2 linked regions of the Robiginitalea biformata HTCC2501 genome follow. The protein of the gene in region 1 binds, or shares a complex with, the protein of each later gene. Links are inferred from orthologs where the notes say so. Each region holds a gene or a part of one and is shown on either strand. Other genes may lie near its edges.

The links.
Region 2: the proteins of accD (region 1) and RB2501_RS08830 are in contact, whole or in part, in a solved structure (PDB 8UXZ), measured with the Escherichia coli proteins. The link is inferred for Robiginitalea biformata HTCC2501 from one-to-one orthologs.

What each region holds. Positions count from the first base shown.
Region 1 is NC_013222.1:3,401,952-3,409,788, forward strand. What follows is about bases 2,934-5,866. They hold accD (acetyl-CoA carboxylase, carboxyltransferase subunit beta), read left to right. Parts: upstream 2,934-3,927; coding sequence 3,928-4,806; downstream 4,807-5,866. Other genes in these bases: fbaA (class II fructose-bisphosphate aldolase), read left to right, coding at 2,934-3,856; rpsO (30S ribosomal protein S15), read left to right, coding at 4,933-5,202; RB2501_RS15100 (polyribonucleotide nucleotidyltransferase), read left to right, coding at 5,394-5,866. Also shown: RB2501_RS15075 (TrmH family RNA methyltransferase), read right to left, coding at 1-120; translocation and assembly module lipoprotein TamL, read left to right, coding at 145-2,733; more of fbaA, read left to right, coding at 2,789-2,933; more of RB2501_RS15100, read left to right, coding at 5,867-7,646; RB2501_RS15105 (sigma-70 family RNA polymerase sigma factor), read left to right, coding at 7,807-7,837.
Region 2 is NC_013222.1:1,955,664-1,963,348, forward strand. What follows is about bases 1,618-4,398. They hold RB2501_RS08830 (acetyl-CoA carboxylase carboxyltransferase subunit alpha), read left to right. Parts: upstream 1,618-2,421; coding sequence 2,422-3,375; downstream 3,376-4,398. Other genes in these bases: RB2501_RS08825 (LptF/LptG family permease), read left to right, coding at 1,618-2,332; dnaB (replicative DNA helicase), read left to right, coding at 3,543-4,398. In the rest of the region: tRNA guanosine(34) transglycosylase Tgt, read left to right, coding at 118-1,248; more of RB2501_RS08825, read left to right, coding at 1,250-1,617; more of dnaB, read left to right, coding at 4,399-5,099; RB2501_RS08840 (asparagine synthetase B), read left to right, coding at 5,215-6,417; RB2501_RS08845 (HAD family hydrolase), read right to left, coding at 6,487-7,287; RB2501_RS08850 (secondary thiamine-phosphate synthase enzyme YjbQ), read left to right, coding at 7,374-7,685. UniProt on the Escherichia coli protein: Component of the acetyl coenzyme A carboxylase (ACC) complex. First, biotin carboxylase catalyzes the carboxylation of biotin on its carrier protein (BCCP) and then the CO(2) group is transferred by the carboxyltransferase to acetyl-CoA to form malonyl-CoA.

The sequences.
Region 1 (7,837 bases):
TCCCGAATCGAGCAGCTCGCCAACCAGTTTCATCCCTTCGGCCAGAAATTGCCCTTCCCGTATCCGGTACTTTTTTTGATGCAGACTCCTTATTCGTTTTAATTCGCTTTTTGCAACCATACAAATAGCTTAATTTTGGGGGTTATGAAGGTTTATCCTCCCTTTGTGAACCTCCCGGCTAAAATAGGATTATTCTTGCTGTGCCTGGTTATCTGTTCCTGCAACGCGCTGAAAAGGGTCGAAGAGGATGAACAACTCCTGACCGAGTACAGCATCCACGCGGACGGGGAAAAAATCACCGATCCGCTGGTGAACAGCCTCGTGCTCCAGAAACCCAACAGCCGGTTGCTCGGGATCCCGCTCCGGCTGCACCTCTACAACCTCGCCAAAAAAGATGCCGACTCCTCCTACCAGGCCTGGCTCAATCGCAAGGATGGCCGCCGGGAACGGCTCGAATCACTGCTTTCCAAAAAACAGGTAAAACGCCTGGGGGAATCTTTTTTTGTCAGCGGGTACAGCGATTGGCTCAAGCGGGTTGGGGAAGCCCCTGCTGTTATCGACACGGCGCGGATCAACCGGTCTGTCCAGCGCCTGAGTTCCTATTATACGAACCGGGGGTATTTCAACAACTCGGGAAGTTACCAGCTGGACAGCACGGGAAGGCAACGGGCTGCGGTCCGGTACCAGCTGGACCTCGGGGAACCCTACCTTGTGGACTCCCTGAGCCGGCGGATCGCCTCCCCGGCCATCGACTCCATCTACGCCCTCAACCGGGACGCTTCCCTGGTGCGCGAAGGAGATGTATTTGACCTGGGCAATTTTACCCAGGAGCGGGAACGCCTCACCACGCTGTTCCGGAATTCCGGGGTCTGGAATTTCCAGGAGAGTTCCATTACCTACGACATCCTCCGCGACACCCTCAGCCGGGATGACCAGCAGATGCATGTGGAGCTCAACATCGACAACCTGCGCCGACGGGGCGACAGTGCTGTGACGGACGAAGCCTACCGGGTCCGCCGCATGGGAAATATCCACATTTACCCGGACCACCGGTTCCAGGACGGCACACAGAAAGCGGATACCGTCCGGTACGACAACTACATCATCCATTTTGACGGTCGGCTGCGCTACAAACCCAAAGTCCTGGCCGATGCGATCTTCCTGGATCAGGACAGCGTCTACCGGGACATCGACCGGCTCAGGACCTACCGGCAAATCAGCAACCTGAACACCTTCCGGTACCCGAATATCGAACTGATCGAAGCCCCGGGGGACCGACTGGATGCAAACGTCTACCTGAGTGCGCGTCCCCGGAATTCCCTGGCAGTGGATTTTGACGTGACCCATTCCAACATCCAGCGCCTGGGCTTTGGCCTGGGAGCCTCCCTGATTACCCGGAATGTTTTCGGGGGGGCCGAAACCCTGAGCCTGTCTGCAAGGGGCACGTTCGGGCTGCTGAGCGATGATACCCAGGGAGAGGATTTCTTTTCGGAAATCGGCGGGGACATCAACCTGATTTTTCCGCGAATCTGGTTCCCGCTGGTAGACGGGGGCAATATCATCCCGTACTACATGCTGCCCAAAACCCGGATGACCGTAGGTACCAGTTTCCAGAAGAATATCGGCCTGGACAAGCAGACCCTCAATGCCGTATTGGGTTACAGCTGGTCCTCTACCGACTTCAAAAAACACCTGATTGAATTGCTGAACATCCAGTTTGTCCGCAACGTCAACCCGGACCGTTTTTTCAATGTCTACCAGAGCTCCTACGGCCGCCTGAACGATGTGGCGAGCGACCCGGAGTATTTGAACAACCCGGACCTGGCCGGGTTCTACGAACCCGGGGACACCCCCGAGGACCCGCCGAATCTGACCATCCCGGAAGGGACTACCGGGTTTACGGACGCCATCATCAACCAGGGGCTGGCGCCCACGGATTCGCAGGACTACGCAGATGTCTTCCGGGTAGAGGAACGCCGGCAGCGCCTTACGGAAAACAACCTGATTTTCACCTCCAACTACACCTACACGAAAAACTCCAAGACCGGGATCAACGACAATAGCTTTTACCAGATCCGCTGGAAATTGGAAGGGGCCGGCAACCTGCTGGCGGTCTTTACCAATATTGTTCCCTTTAACGAAAACGACTCGGGCAAAAAGCTCGTATTCGGCGTGCCTTTTTCCCAGTACCTGAAAGGGGAGTTCGATTTTATCCGGCACTGGGAACTCAATGCCACCGACGTTCTCGCCTTCCGCACCTTCATTGGCCTGGCGGTCCCATACGGGAATTCTGACGACATCCCGTTTGTCCGATCGTACTTCGGCGGGGGGTCCAACGACAACCGGGCCTGGTTCCCGTATTCCCTCGGACCGGGGAGTACCAGCAACCTGAACGACTTCAACGATGCGAATTTTAAACTGGCGATGAACCTGGAATACCGTTTCCCCCTGGTCGGCGACCTGAAAGCGGCCCTGTTCAGCGATGTGGGGAACATCTGGAATGTCTGGGACAGCGAAGACGACCCAGCCGCCACCTTCAACGGGTTCTCCTCCCTGGAGGAACTCGCCCTCGGGACGGGCTTTGGCCTCCGGTACGACTTTACCTATTTCGTCTTCCGGGCAGACCTGGGCTTCAAGACCTACAACCCGGCCGAACCCGTTGGAAAAAGATGGTTCCGGGACTACAATTTTGCCAACTCCGTACTGCAGATCGGAATAAATTATCCGTTTTAACGGGTATTATTATTACTTTTGTCGCAGCGAACTACCAACCCAAAAAACGCAAAACATGCCGCATTCCATCAAGCCGGGCGTTGCCACTGGTGAAGAAGTACAGGAAATATTCAGCTATGCAAAGTCCAAAGGCTTTGCCCTGCCAGCCGTAAACGTCATCGGCTCGGATACCATCAATGCAGTCCTGGAAACAGCTGCTGAACTCAAGGCACCGGTTATCCTGCAGTTTTCAAACGGGGGTGCCCAGTTCAACGCGGGGAAAGGCCTGTCCAACGAAGGGCAGCGCGCCGCCATCAAGGGGGCCATTGCCGGAGCCCGGCACGTGCACGAACTGGCCGAAGCCTACGGGGCAACGGTAATCCTCCACACAGACCACTGTGCCAAGAAACTTTTGCCGTGGATCGACGGCCTGCTCGACGCGAGCGAGGCGCATTTCAACGCCACGGGCAAATCCCTGTTCAGCTCGCACATGATCGACCTGTCGGAGGAACCCATCGAAGAAAACATCGCCCTTTGCAAGGACTACCTGGCCCGCATGAGCAAGATGAACATGACCCTGGAAATCGAACTCGGCATCACCGGAGGGGAGGAAGACGGCGTCGACAATACGGACGTGGACGACTCCAAGCTCTACACCCAGCCCGAGGAAGTGGCCTACGCCTATGAAGAGCTCTCCAAGGTAAGCCATCGCTTTACAGTAGCTGCCGCTTTCGGAAATGTACACGGGGTTTACAAGCCGGGAAATGTGAAACTGACCCCGAAAATCCTCAAGAATTCCCAGGAATTCATCAGCGAAAAATACAAGGTGGGCCATAACCACATCGATTTTGTCTTTCACGGCGGCTCGGGTTCCACCCTGGAGGAAATCCGCGAGGCCATCGGGTACGGGGTGATCAAAATGAACATCGACACGGACTTGCAGTACGCCTTCATGACCGGCGTACGCGATTATATGAAAGAAAAGGAGGGCTACCTCCAGGCGCAGATCGGCAACCCGGAAGGCGCCGATTCGCCCAACAAAAAATACTACGACCCCCGGGTCTGGCTGCGGGAAGGGGAAAAAACCTTTGTCGCCCGGCTCAAGAAGGCCTTCGAGGACCTGAACAACGTGGGCACGCTCTAGGCAGGCCTGCATCGGAATTGCGCGGGCATCCTTCGGGCATGCCCCGATACGTGGAATTGAAATAGCACATTATGTCATCCTGGTTCAAGAGAAAAGAAAAAGGAATACAAACCGCCACTGAGGAAAAGAAGGACACCCCCAGGGGCCTTTGGTACAAATCGCCCACAGGGAAAATTGTCGAATCCGAGGAACTGGCGAAGAACCACTACGTCAGCCCGGAGGACGACTACCATGTGCGCATCGGCAGCAAGGAGTATTTCCAGATACTTTTTGACGACAACAAATTCACCGAAATGGATGCCGGGCTTTCCTCCAAGGACCCGTTGAAATTCGAGGATACCAAGAAATACAAGGACCGGCTCAAGGAGGCCGAAAAGAAAACCGGGCTCAAGGATGCCGTCCGCACGGCCTACGGCAAGTCCATGGGCCGGGACCTGGTAATCGCCTGTATGGATTTCAGCTTTATTGGCGGATCCATGGGGAGCGTGGTCGGCGAAAAAATTGCCCGGGCTATCGATAAGGCTATCGAGAAAAAAGTGCCCTTTGTAATGATCTCCAAATCCGGCGGGGCCCGGATGATGGAAGCGGCCCTGTCCCTGATGCAACTGGCCAAGACCAGTGCCAAACTGGCTCAGCTGGCCGAAGCCGGATTGCCGTATATCTCACTATGCACGGACCCCACCACTGGCGGGACAACCGCATCCTATGCGATGCTTGGGGATATCAATATTGCCGAACCCGGGGCGCTGATCGGATTTGCAGGTCCGCGGGTGGTCAAGGAGGCCACCGGCAAGGAACTGCCCGAAGGTTTTCAGACGGCAGAATTCGTATTGGAACACGGCTTTTTGGATTTTATCGTCCATCGCCGGGAACTGAAAAAGAAAATCAACCTCTACCTGGACCTGGTACTCAACCAGCCGGTACGCGTGGAAGAAGTGCCGGAAGAATAAGCGGGAAGCCATTGGGACATAAAATTTCCCGGGACCGCCCGGATAGAAATCCTGAAATTATTCCTATCTTTGCGGCCTGATTGAAAATCAATCGGATACATAAAAATCATTTACAACAATATTGGCATGTATTTAACCAAAGAGAAAAAAGCCGAAATCTTTAAGAAATTCGGCGGATCGGACAGCAACACCGGCTCCACCGAGGGCCAGATTGCGCTGTTCACGGAACGGATCAACCACCTGACCGGGCACCTGAAGAAGAACCAGAAAGACTACAACACCGAGCGTTCCCTGGTTCGCCTGGTGGGTAAACGCCGCAGCCTGCTGGACTATCTGAAGAAAAAGGATATTGAGAAATATCGGAGCCTGATCAAGGAACTGAATATTCGTAAATAACTTATTGCAGGGGAGCCCGTCGGGCTCCCCTGTTTGTTTACCGGCGGCTTGCCCGCCACCCCGAAGTCCCTGCCTTTGCAGGGCAACATAAAAAGCTCACTTCCGGTTTTTCATTGGTCGACCTGCACAACACAACACCGCAGACCATTGTTTAACATTCTCCCGGTAGCTCGGGAGGCTAATTCCATTTTATGATTCCAGAAGCTTTTCAGGAGGTCATCGACCTCGGAGACGGTAGGGAGATCTCTATCGAAACCGGAAAACTTGCCAAGCAGGCCCACGGGTCGGTTGTGGTACGGTCCGGGAACTGTATGCTGCTTTGTACGGTTGTATCCAACTACAAGGCCAGCGATTTGGATTTTCTGCCCCTGACGGTAGATTACCGCGAAAAATTTCACGCGTCCGGGCGGTACCCGGGCGGATTCTTCAAGCGCGAAGCGCGTCCCAGTACCGGGGAAATCCTGGTCATGCGGCTGGTAGACCGCGTACTGCGCCCGCTCTTTCCTAAAAATTATCACTGCGAAACCCAGGTGATGATCCAGCTGATGTCCCACGACGACGACGTCATGCCGGATGCCATGGCCGGCCTGGCCGCCTCGGCTGCTATCCAGCTTTCGGACTTTCCGTTTGAATGCCCCATCTCCGAAGTACGGGTGGGCCGCGTGGATGGCGAATTCATCATCAACCCCACCCGGACCCAACTCGAGTCCTCGGATATCGACATGATTGTCGGGGCTTCCGAAGATTCCGTTATGATGGTAGAGGGGGAAATGGACGAAATCTCGGAGGAGGACATGACCGAGGCGATCAAGTTTGCCCACGAAGCCGTAAAAGTTCAGATCGCCGCGCAAAACCGGCTGGCCGACAAGGCAGGCCGCAAGGAAGTACGCGAATACGAAATCGAGGAGGAGAACGAAGCAGTTGAGAAGAAAATCCGCGATATCGCTTACGACAAGGCCTACGCCATTGCCAAGGCCGGTTCGGCCAAGCAGGAACGCAGCGCCGCGTTCAGCGAACTCAAGGAAGAGGTCCTGGCTGCCTTCAGCGAGGAGGAGCAGGAAGAATTGGGCGACCTGATCAAGAAATACTACTACAAGGTAGAGAAGGAGGCCGTCCGCAACCTGACCCTGGACGAGCAGATCCGGCTCGACGGCCGCAAGACCGACGAGATCCGGCCCATCTGGTGCGAGGTGGACTACCTGCCTTCTACCCACGGCTCCGCGATCTTCACCCGGGGGGAAACCCAGGCCCTGGCCACGGTAACCCTGGGGACTTCCCGCGAGGCAAACATTATCGACATGCCTTCCTTTGAAGGGGAAGAACGATTCTACCTGCACTACAACTTCCCTCCGTTCTCCACAGGGGAAGCCCGCCCGATCCGCGGGACGTCCCGTCGTGAGATCGGCCACGGAAACCTGGCACAACGGGCCCTGTCCCGCCAGGTACCGGAAGATTGCCCCTATACCGTACGGGTGGTATCGGAAGTGCTGGAAAGCAACGGATCCTCATCCATGGCAACGGTTTGCGCCGGAACCATGGCCCTGATGGATGCCGGGGTAAAACTCCGCAAACCGGTATCCGGGATCGCCATGGGGCTGATTTCCGATCCGGAGTCCGGTAAATATGCCGTATTGTCCGACATCCTCGGGGACGAAGACCACCTGGGCGACATGGATTTTAAAGTGACCGGGACGGCCGACGGCATCACCGCCTGCCAGATGGACATCAAAATCAAGGGGCTTTCCTATGAAATCCTGATCAAGGCGCTGAAACAGGCCCGGGACGGACGGCTGCATATCCTGTCCAAGCTGACAGATACCATTGCTGCCCCTGCCGAAGACGTGAAGCCGCATGCGCCGAAAATGGTGACCCGCATCATCCCGAACGAGTATATCGGGGCGGTCATTGGCAAAGGTGGCGAAGTGATCCAGGAATTGCAGAAAGAAACCGGCACTACCATCGTGATCAACGAAGACCCGGCAACCGGCGAAGGGATTGTTGAAATCCTCGGGACCGACCAGGGGGGTATCGACAAGGTTTTGGCCAAGATCGATTCCATCATGTTTACGCCCGAAGAAGGCAGCGTGTATGAGGTAAAAGTGATTAAAATGCTCGATTTTGGGGCCGTGGTGGAATACCTCGACGCCCCGGGCAACGAAATCCTGCTGCACGTTTCCGAACTCGCGTGGGAACGCACGGAAAATGTAGAGGATGTGTTGAGCATGGGCGACGTCTTTGACGTCAAATACATGGGCATCGACCCGCGTACCCGTAAGGAACGCGTTTCACGCCGGGCGCTCCTGCCCAAGCCGGAAGGCTGGGAGGAACGTCCCTCGCGTCGGGATGGCGGCCGTGGCGGAGATCGCCGTGGTGGCGGAGATCGCCGCGGCGGTGGAGACCGACGGGGCGGAGATCGCCGGGGCGGAAATCGGCGCCGCGATTGATCCCCAAACGTCTATTTAAACGTAAAACCCCTGGCAACAGGGGTTTTTTTATGCGTTTTAACCAAAAAATCAACTTTTTGTAACCCCTGTGTAACATTTGCACAATTTATACGTATAACTAATGCAGTAGGCACTATTTATATAGGATAAGGATCGATACATGAGACAACTAAAGATTACCAAGCAGGTTA
Region 2 (7,685 bases), 1.4 Mb from region 1 along the record:
CATGCAAACGCCGGGATTGCCCGGCAGAACTTTATTTTTTTATTAAGGGGGAAAGCCGCAGGGGTTGTGTATTTTTGGCCCCAGAGAATCCAGGGCGATTCGCAGAACACAAAACCAGTGGCATTCACGCTTAAACATACCGACCCGGGGAGCAAGGCGCGCGCCGGGGTGCTTCAAACGGCCCACGGGGAAATCGGCACGCCCATCTTCATGCCCGTGGGGACGGCCGGCACCGTCAAGGGGGTCCACCAGCGCGAATTGCGCAACGACGTTGACCCGGATGTGATCCTGGGGAACACCTACCACCTGTTTTTACGTCCCGGGATGGAGATCCTGGAGGCGGCCGGCGGGCTCCACCCGTTTATGGGCTGGGACCGCCCGATCCTCACAGACAGCGGCGGCTACCAGGTGTATTCGCTCTCGGGCACCCGGAAAATTAAGGAGGAGGGCGTAAAGTTCCAGTCGCATATCGACGGGTCCCGCCACCTGTTTACCCCGGAACGCGTCATGGAATTGCAGCGGAGCATTGGGGCGGACATCATCATGGCCTTTGACGAATGTACCCCGTATCCCTGCGATTACCGCTACGCGAAGCGCTCCATGGACATGACGCACCGCTGGCTGGACCGCTGTATGGCCCACCTGGAGGAGGCGCCCCCCCTCTACGGCTTTGACCAGCTGTTTTTCCCGATCGTCCAGGGGTCCGTCTACAAAGACCTGCGGAAGGCTTCCGCCGAATACATCGCGAATGCGGGTGCCCCCGGGAACGCCATCGGGGGCCTCTCGGTAGGGGAGCCGGCCGAGGAACTCTACGGGATGGCCGAGGTGGTCTGCGATATCCTCCCGGCGGAAAAGCCCCGCTACCTGATGGGGGTGGGGACCCCGGCCAACCTGCTGGAATGCATCGCCCTGGGGGTGGATATGTTTGACTGCGTGATGCCCACGCGGAACGCCCGCAACGGGATGCTTTTTACCTCCGAAGGGACCATCAACATCAAGAACAAGAAATGGGAGGCGGATTTTTCGCCCCTGGACCCGATGGGCCACACCTTTGTGGATACCGAGTACACCCGGGCCTACCTGCGGCACCTCTTTGCGGCCAATGAGTATCTTGGCAAGCAAATCGCCACGCTGCACAACCTGGGGTTCTACCTCTGGCTCGTCCGGGAGGCGCGCCGGCGGATTCTGGACGGCACTTTTGCCGGGTGGAAAAGCGAGATGGTGCAAAAACTGGATAAACGCCTGTGATATGCTGACGATCATCGACCGGTACATCCTGAAAAAATACCTGTCCACCTTCGGGCTCATGCTGCTGTTATTCGTGCCCATCGGCATTATGCTGAACCTGGCCGAGCAGATCGGCAAGATGATCGACAACGAGGCCCCCCTGGTGGAAATCCTGATCTATTACGGGAATTTCACCATCTATATCGGAAGCCTGTTATTCCCGATATTCCTGTTCCTCTCCATCATCTTTTTTACCTCCAAGATGGCCAATAACACGGAGATCGTGGCGATTTTGAGCTCCGGGGTTTCCTTCGGGCGGTTTTTGAGGCCCTACTGGATCGGCGCCAGCATCATCGCGGTGCTGATGTTCCTCATGGGGATGTTCATCGTCCCCTCGGCCAGCAAGGGCTTTAACGAGTTCAAGTTCAAATACCTGAAAAAAGGCTCCAAGGACCGGGTAACCAGCAACATCTTCAACCAGCTTGGGGAGAGCGACTACATTTACGTGAGCAGCTTTGACCCGGCCCGGCAGATCGGCTACAATTTTACCTACGAGCACTTTGGGGAGGACGGGGAACTCGAGTACAAGATTTCTTCGGCAAATATCCGCTGGCTGGAAGAGGACAGCCTCTACCGGCTCACGAGCTACACGCGCCGGAACCTGCGGGGCGACACGGAGATCGTGGAGACCCGGCGCCGCCTGGACACGCTGTTCGCCTTCCAGATAGACGACCTCACCCCGGTATCCTATATCGCCGAAACCAAGAACCTCTTTGAACTGAACCAGTTTATCGCCGACCAGCGGCGCAAAGGAGCCTCGAATGTGAATACCTACGTGATGGTCAAATACAAGCGGTGGGCCCTGCCCGTCACCGCCTTTGTACTCACCATTATCGGGGTGGCCGTCTCCTCGATCAAGCGGCGCGGCGGGATGGGGGTGAACCTGGCCTTCGGGATCGGGGTGGCCTTTATCTATATTTTTATGGACAAGGTTTTCGGGACGCTGGCCGAGCAATCCGGGTTCCCGCCCCTGCTGGCAGTGGGGATCCCGAATATATTCTTCCTGGTCCTCGGGTATTTTATGCTGCAGAAGGCCAAGCGGTAAGGTTGATATGGCGCAAGCTCCAGGCCGGATGTGCTTTTTTGCGAATATCGTTTATCTTTGCCCCGGAGAACCCCCTAACGGAACACTACATGGAATACCTGGATTTTGAACTCCCGATCAAAGAGCTCGAAGAGCAACTCGAGAAGTGTCAGATCATCGGTGAGGAAAGCGACGTGGACGTCACCGAAACCTGCAAGCAGATTGAGAAAAAGCTCGATGAGACCCGGAAGGAGATCTTCAAAAACCTGTCCCCCTGGCAACGGGTACAGCTCTCCCGCCATCCCAACCGCCCGTATACCATGGATTACGTCCGCGCCATTTGTGGGGATACCTTCCTGGAACTCCACGGCGACCGCACCGTGCGGGACGACAAGGCGATGATCGGCGGCCTCGGCAAGATCGGGGACCAGAGCTTTATGTTCATCGGCCAGCAGAAGGGGTACAACACCAAGACCCGCCAGTACCGGAATTTCGGGATGGCCAACCCGGAAGGATACCGGAAGGCGCTCCGCCTGATGAAGTCTGCCGAAAAGTTTGGCCTGCCGGTGGTCTCCTTTATCGATACCCCCGGGGCCTACCCGGGCATCGAGGCAGAGGAGCGCGGACAGGGCGAAGCCATCGCCCGGAACATCCTGGAGATGACCCGCCTGAAAGTCCCGATCATCGTAGTGATCATCGGGGAAGGGGCCTCGGGAGGCGCCCTGGGCATCGGCGTGGGCGATCGGGTGCTCATGCTGGAAAACACCTGGTACTCCGTAATTTCCCCGGAATCCTGCTCGTCCATCCTCTGGCGCAGCTGGGAATACAAGGAACAGGCTGCTGACGCCCTGAAACTCACCGCGGCGGATATGAAGCGGCTGAAACTGATCGACGAAATTGTCCGGGAACCCGCCGGCGGCGCACACAGCAACCGGGAGAAGGCTTTTGACATCGTGAGCAACAAGATTGCAAAGCACTATCAGGAGCTCAAAAAGTTATCACCAAAAGAGCTGGTCGAAACGCGCATGGAGAAATACAGTTCCATGGGAGTTTTCAAAGGCTGACAGGTCGCATCCCGCAGTTTCCGGTAAACCGGTCCGCGCGCTTTCCCGAAATTTTCGGTTATCAACATAAAACCGTAACTTATTAACAGTCCGATTGTGGACAGGCGGTGAATATCCCAAAACGGAGCGCCCTGTTAACTTAAGGTTAATTCCCTACTTTTATCCTCATGGAAAAATCGAGCCCGCTTGCCGGACGAAAAATTGGAAAAGCTGCCATCATCCCGTTGGAGAAAGGGAAGATACCGCCACAAGCAGTTGATTTAGAGGAAGTTGTGCTCGGAGCCATGATGATTGACAAAAAAGGGGTGGACGAGGTGATCGACATCCTGCACCCGGATGTCTTCTACAAGGACGCCCACCGGTACATCTACGAGGCCATCTTCAAACTCTTCGAATCTTCCGAACCGGTAGATTTATTAACCGTTTCGGCCCAATTGAAGCAGGATGAGCGGCTTGAGCTCGCCGGGGGCGATTTTTACCTGATTACCCTCACCCAGAAAGTGGCCTCATCGGCCCACATTGAGTTTCACGCCCGGATTATCCTCCAGAAGTACATCCAGCGCCAGCTGATCAAGATCTCCAACGAGATCATCGAGGAGGCCTACGACGAGTCCACGGATGTCTTTGACCTGCTCGACAACGCGGAATCCCGTCTGTACGACGTTACCCAGGGCAACCTGAAGCGGTCGGCCGAGACGGCCCAGAACCTGGTGATGCAGGCCAAGAAAAAAATCGAGGAAATCTCCAACAAGGAGGGCCTCAGCGGTATCCCGTCCGGTTTTGACAAGGTGGACAAGCTCACCTCAGGGTGGCAGCCGAGCGACCTGATCATTATTGCGGCACGTCCCGGTATGGGTAAAACGGCCCTGACCCTGTCCATGGCCCGGAATATCGCCGTGAATTCGAATATACCCGTGGCGTTTTTCTCCCTGGAGATGTCTTCCGTTCAGCTGATTACCCGTCTGATCTCTTCGGAAACCGGGCTCTCCTCCGAAAAACTTCGGACGGGCCGGCTCGAAAAACACGAATGGGAACAGCTCAACGTCAAGGTGAAGGCCCTGGAGAAGGCGCCGCTATTTATAGACGACACCCCATCGCTGTCCATCTTTGACCTGCGGGCCAAGGCGCGGCGACTGGCTTCCCAGCACAAGATCCGCCTGATCGTCATCGACTACCTCCAGCTGATGACCGGGGGCGCCAGCCAGAAAGGCGGCAACCGGGAACAGGAAATTTCCACCATTTCGCGGAACCTCAAGGCGCTGGCCAAGGAACTGGACGTACCGGTGATTGCCCTCTCGCAGCTGTCCCGTGCCGTGGAAACGCGTGGCGGCAGCAAACGCCCCATCCTCTCCGACCTGCGGGAGTCCGGGGCCATTGAGCAGGATGCGGATATCGTGTCGTTTATTTACCGCCCCGAATACTACAAGATCGACGAGTGGGACGACGAGGAACGCACCCCCACCCAGGGGCAGGCCGAGTTTATCGTGGCCAAGCACCGGAATGGCGGCCTCGATAATATTAGGTTAAAGTTCATTGCGCAACTGGGTAAATTTGATAATTTGGATGACTTTGATTCTCCATTCGAGTTTCAATCCAAGATGAATGCCGAGGGGGAGAACCCGTTCCAGGCCAAAGAATTCCCGAGTGCCGACCAGGCGTTTGGCAGTTCCATGAACGATCCTTCCCAGGGCGGACACCCGGAAGACGATGACGTACCTTTTTAATAGAATTTCCCTTAATTCCCTCCCCAAACGTTTCAAGAACATTGCGCTGTTGCGGATAACCCGGCCGGTTCTGTTGCTGGCCCTGCTGTTTACCTGCCTGGCCTCCCGGGGCTCGATGATCCTGATCCCCATGGACGCGGAGAGCCAGGAGAACCACCTGAAGGCCTACGGGATTACCTACTGGGTGCTCAGCAAGCAGCAAAAAGTGCAATGGCTGCTCAATTACCGGGGCGGCTCCTTCCTGCTGCCGGATGGGGAGCCCATCCGCAACGAATGCCGGATCCGAGGGGTTTCGTTTGAGGTGCTCAGCGATGCCCAGGCCCAATCCGTGCTCGACGGGATTGCCAGCCCTTCCCAGAACCAGGAGGCGGTAATCCTGGAGAAAGCTCCGAAGATTGCCGTGTATTCCCCCAAGGACAATGCCCCCTGGGACGATGCGGTCACCATGGTGCTCACCTATGCGGAAATCCCCTATGTAACCGTCTACGACCAGGAAGTCCTGGAAGACAAACTCCCGCTCTACGACTGGCTCCACCTGCACCACGAGGATTTTACGGGACAATACGGGAAGTTCTACGGGGCGTACCGCGCTGCCCCCTGGTATATCGAGGGGAAGCAGCAGGCTGAAGCCCTGGCCCGGCGGCTGGGGTATGAGAAGGTCTCCGAGGAGAAAGGGGCGGTGGCCATGAAGATCCGCAACTACGTCATCGGAGGCGGCTTTATGTTTGCCATGTGTTCGGCCACGGACAGCTTCGACATCGCCCTGGCAGCCCAGGGAGTGGATATCTGCGAACCCATGTTCGACGGGGACCCCTCCGAACCCAATTACCAGCAGCAACTGGATTATTCCAACACCTTTGCCTTTACGAATTTTACCCTGGAGCGCAACCCGCTCCGCTACGAATTTTCCTCCATCGACATGACCAGCAAACGGGAAGATGTGCCCCGGGAATCCGACTATTTTTCCCTAATGGACTTCTCGGCCAAATGGGACCCGGTACCTACGATGCTCTGCCAGAACCACACGGCCCTGGTGAAAGGGTTTATGGGGCAGACCACGGCCTTTACCCGTTCTGAGGTGAAGCCCACGGTTCTGGTGCTCGGCGAGAACCGGCTGAATGGAGAGGCCCGCTATATCCACGGAATCAAGGGCAGGGGCTTCTTTACCTTCTACGGGGGCCACGACCCGGAAGACTACCAGCACCGGGTGGGCGACCCGAAAACCGAGTTGGAGCTGCACCCGAATTCCCCCGGGTACCGGCTCATCCTGAACAATGTATTGTTTCCCGCGGCGCGGAAGAAGAAGCAGAAGACCTGAGTTTTCGGGTTTTCAGAGCGGCCCGGCCTGTCTGGCCAGCGCCGGCAATGCAACGGGCACGAAGTACGGTCAGAGTTGCTCCGCCAGCTGCTCCAGCACGTGTTCCACACCCTGTTCCGAGTTGCTCAGCGTCCGGTAGCGGGCGCGCTTAAGCACGTTCGGGTGCGCATTGGCCATGGCAAAACTAAAGTCCGAGAGTTCAAGCATTTCCAGGTCGTTGTTGTAATCCCCGAATACCATAACCTGCCCGGCGTGCACCCCGGCATCCCGCATCACTTGTGATAATGCATACCCTTTGTGGGCATTCGGGTGGGAGACATCCACCCAATTGGAGCCGGAGACCTTCACCTGCAAATCGGATTCCAGGTCCTGCAGGGGGGGGTAGATGTACTTCTCCGAGTTCTCAAAATGGTAAATGGCCACCTTCATGGCCGGGTCGTCCACGGCTTCCAACTCATCCACCACAGAAAATTCGGCATAGTATTCGGCCAGGACGCGGAGGAATTCCCCGGAATGTCCCCGGACGTAAGCCTTTCCGGCCGCACAAAGCACCGGGTGCGCCCCGTCGATGCGCCCGGCCCGGCCCAGGATCTCCCGCTGGCGGTCTGCGGGCAGGGGAGTGCTGAGCAGCGTCTTGTCCCCATCCCGCACCAGGGCGCCGTTCTCGGCGATAAACAGGATGTCCCCGGCAATGCGCTCCAGTTTGTCCACCATGCTGTGGTATTGCCGCCCGCTGGCGGCTACAAAACGGATCCCTTTTCCTTGCAGGTGGTGGAAGAGTTCAAAGAACCGGTCGCTCACCTGGTGTTCGGGGTTGAGGAGCGTGCCGTCCATATCGGTGACGACCATCCGGATATCGCGTAAGTCCATGGCTTCGGAGTTTAAGCTGCAAAGGTATTTTTTATCCGTACATTTCGGGTGCGGAAAGCATTGTTTAATTGTTATATCATCAAAAAATGATCTATATCCAACGCGAAATCCGCCTGAGGGCGCGGCCCAGGGGCTTCCACCTGGTAACTTCAGAAATCCTGGAGGCCCTGCCCGAAATCCGCTCCGTACAGACCGGCCAGTTGCAGGTCTTTATCAAGCACACCTCGGCCAGCCTCACCCTCAACGAAAATGCGGACCCCACGGTGCGGGGCGATTTTGAGCGGCATTTCAATACGATGGTCCCGGAGAATGCCCCCTATTACCAGCATACCCTGGAAGGCCCCGACGATATGCCCGCCCACATCAAAGCCTCTTTGTTGGGGACCTCCGTACACATG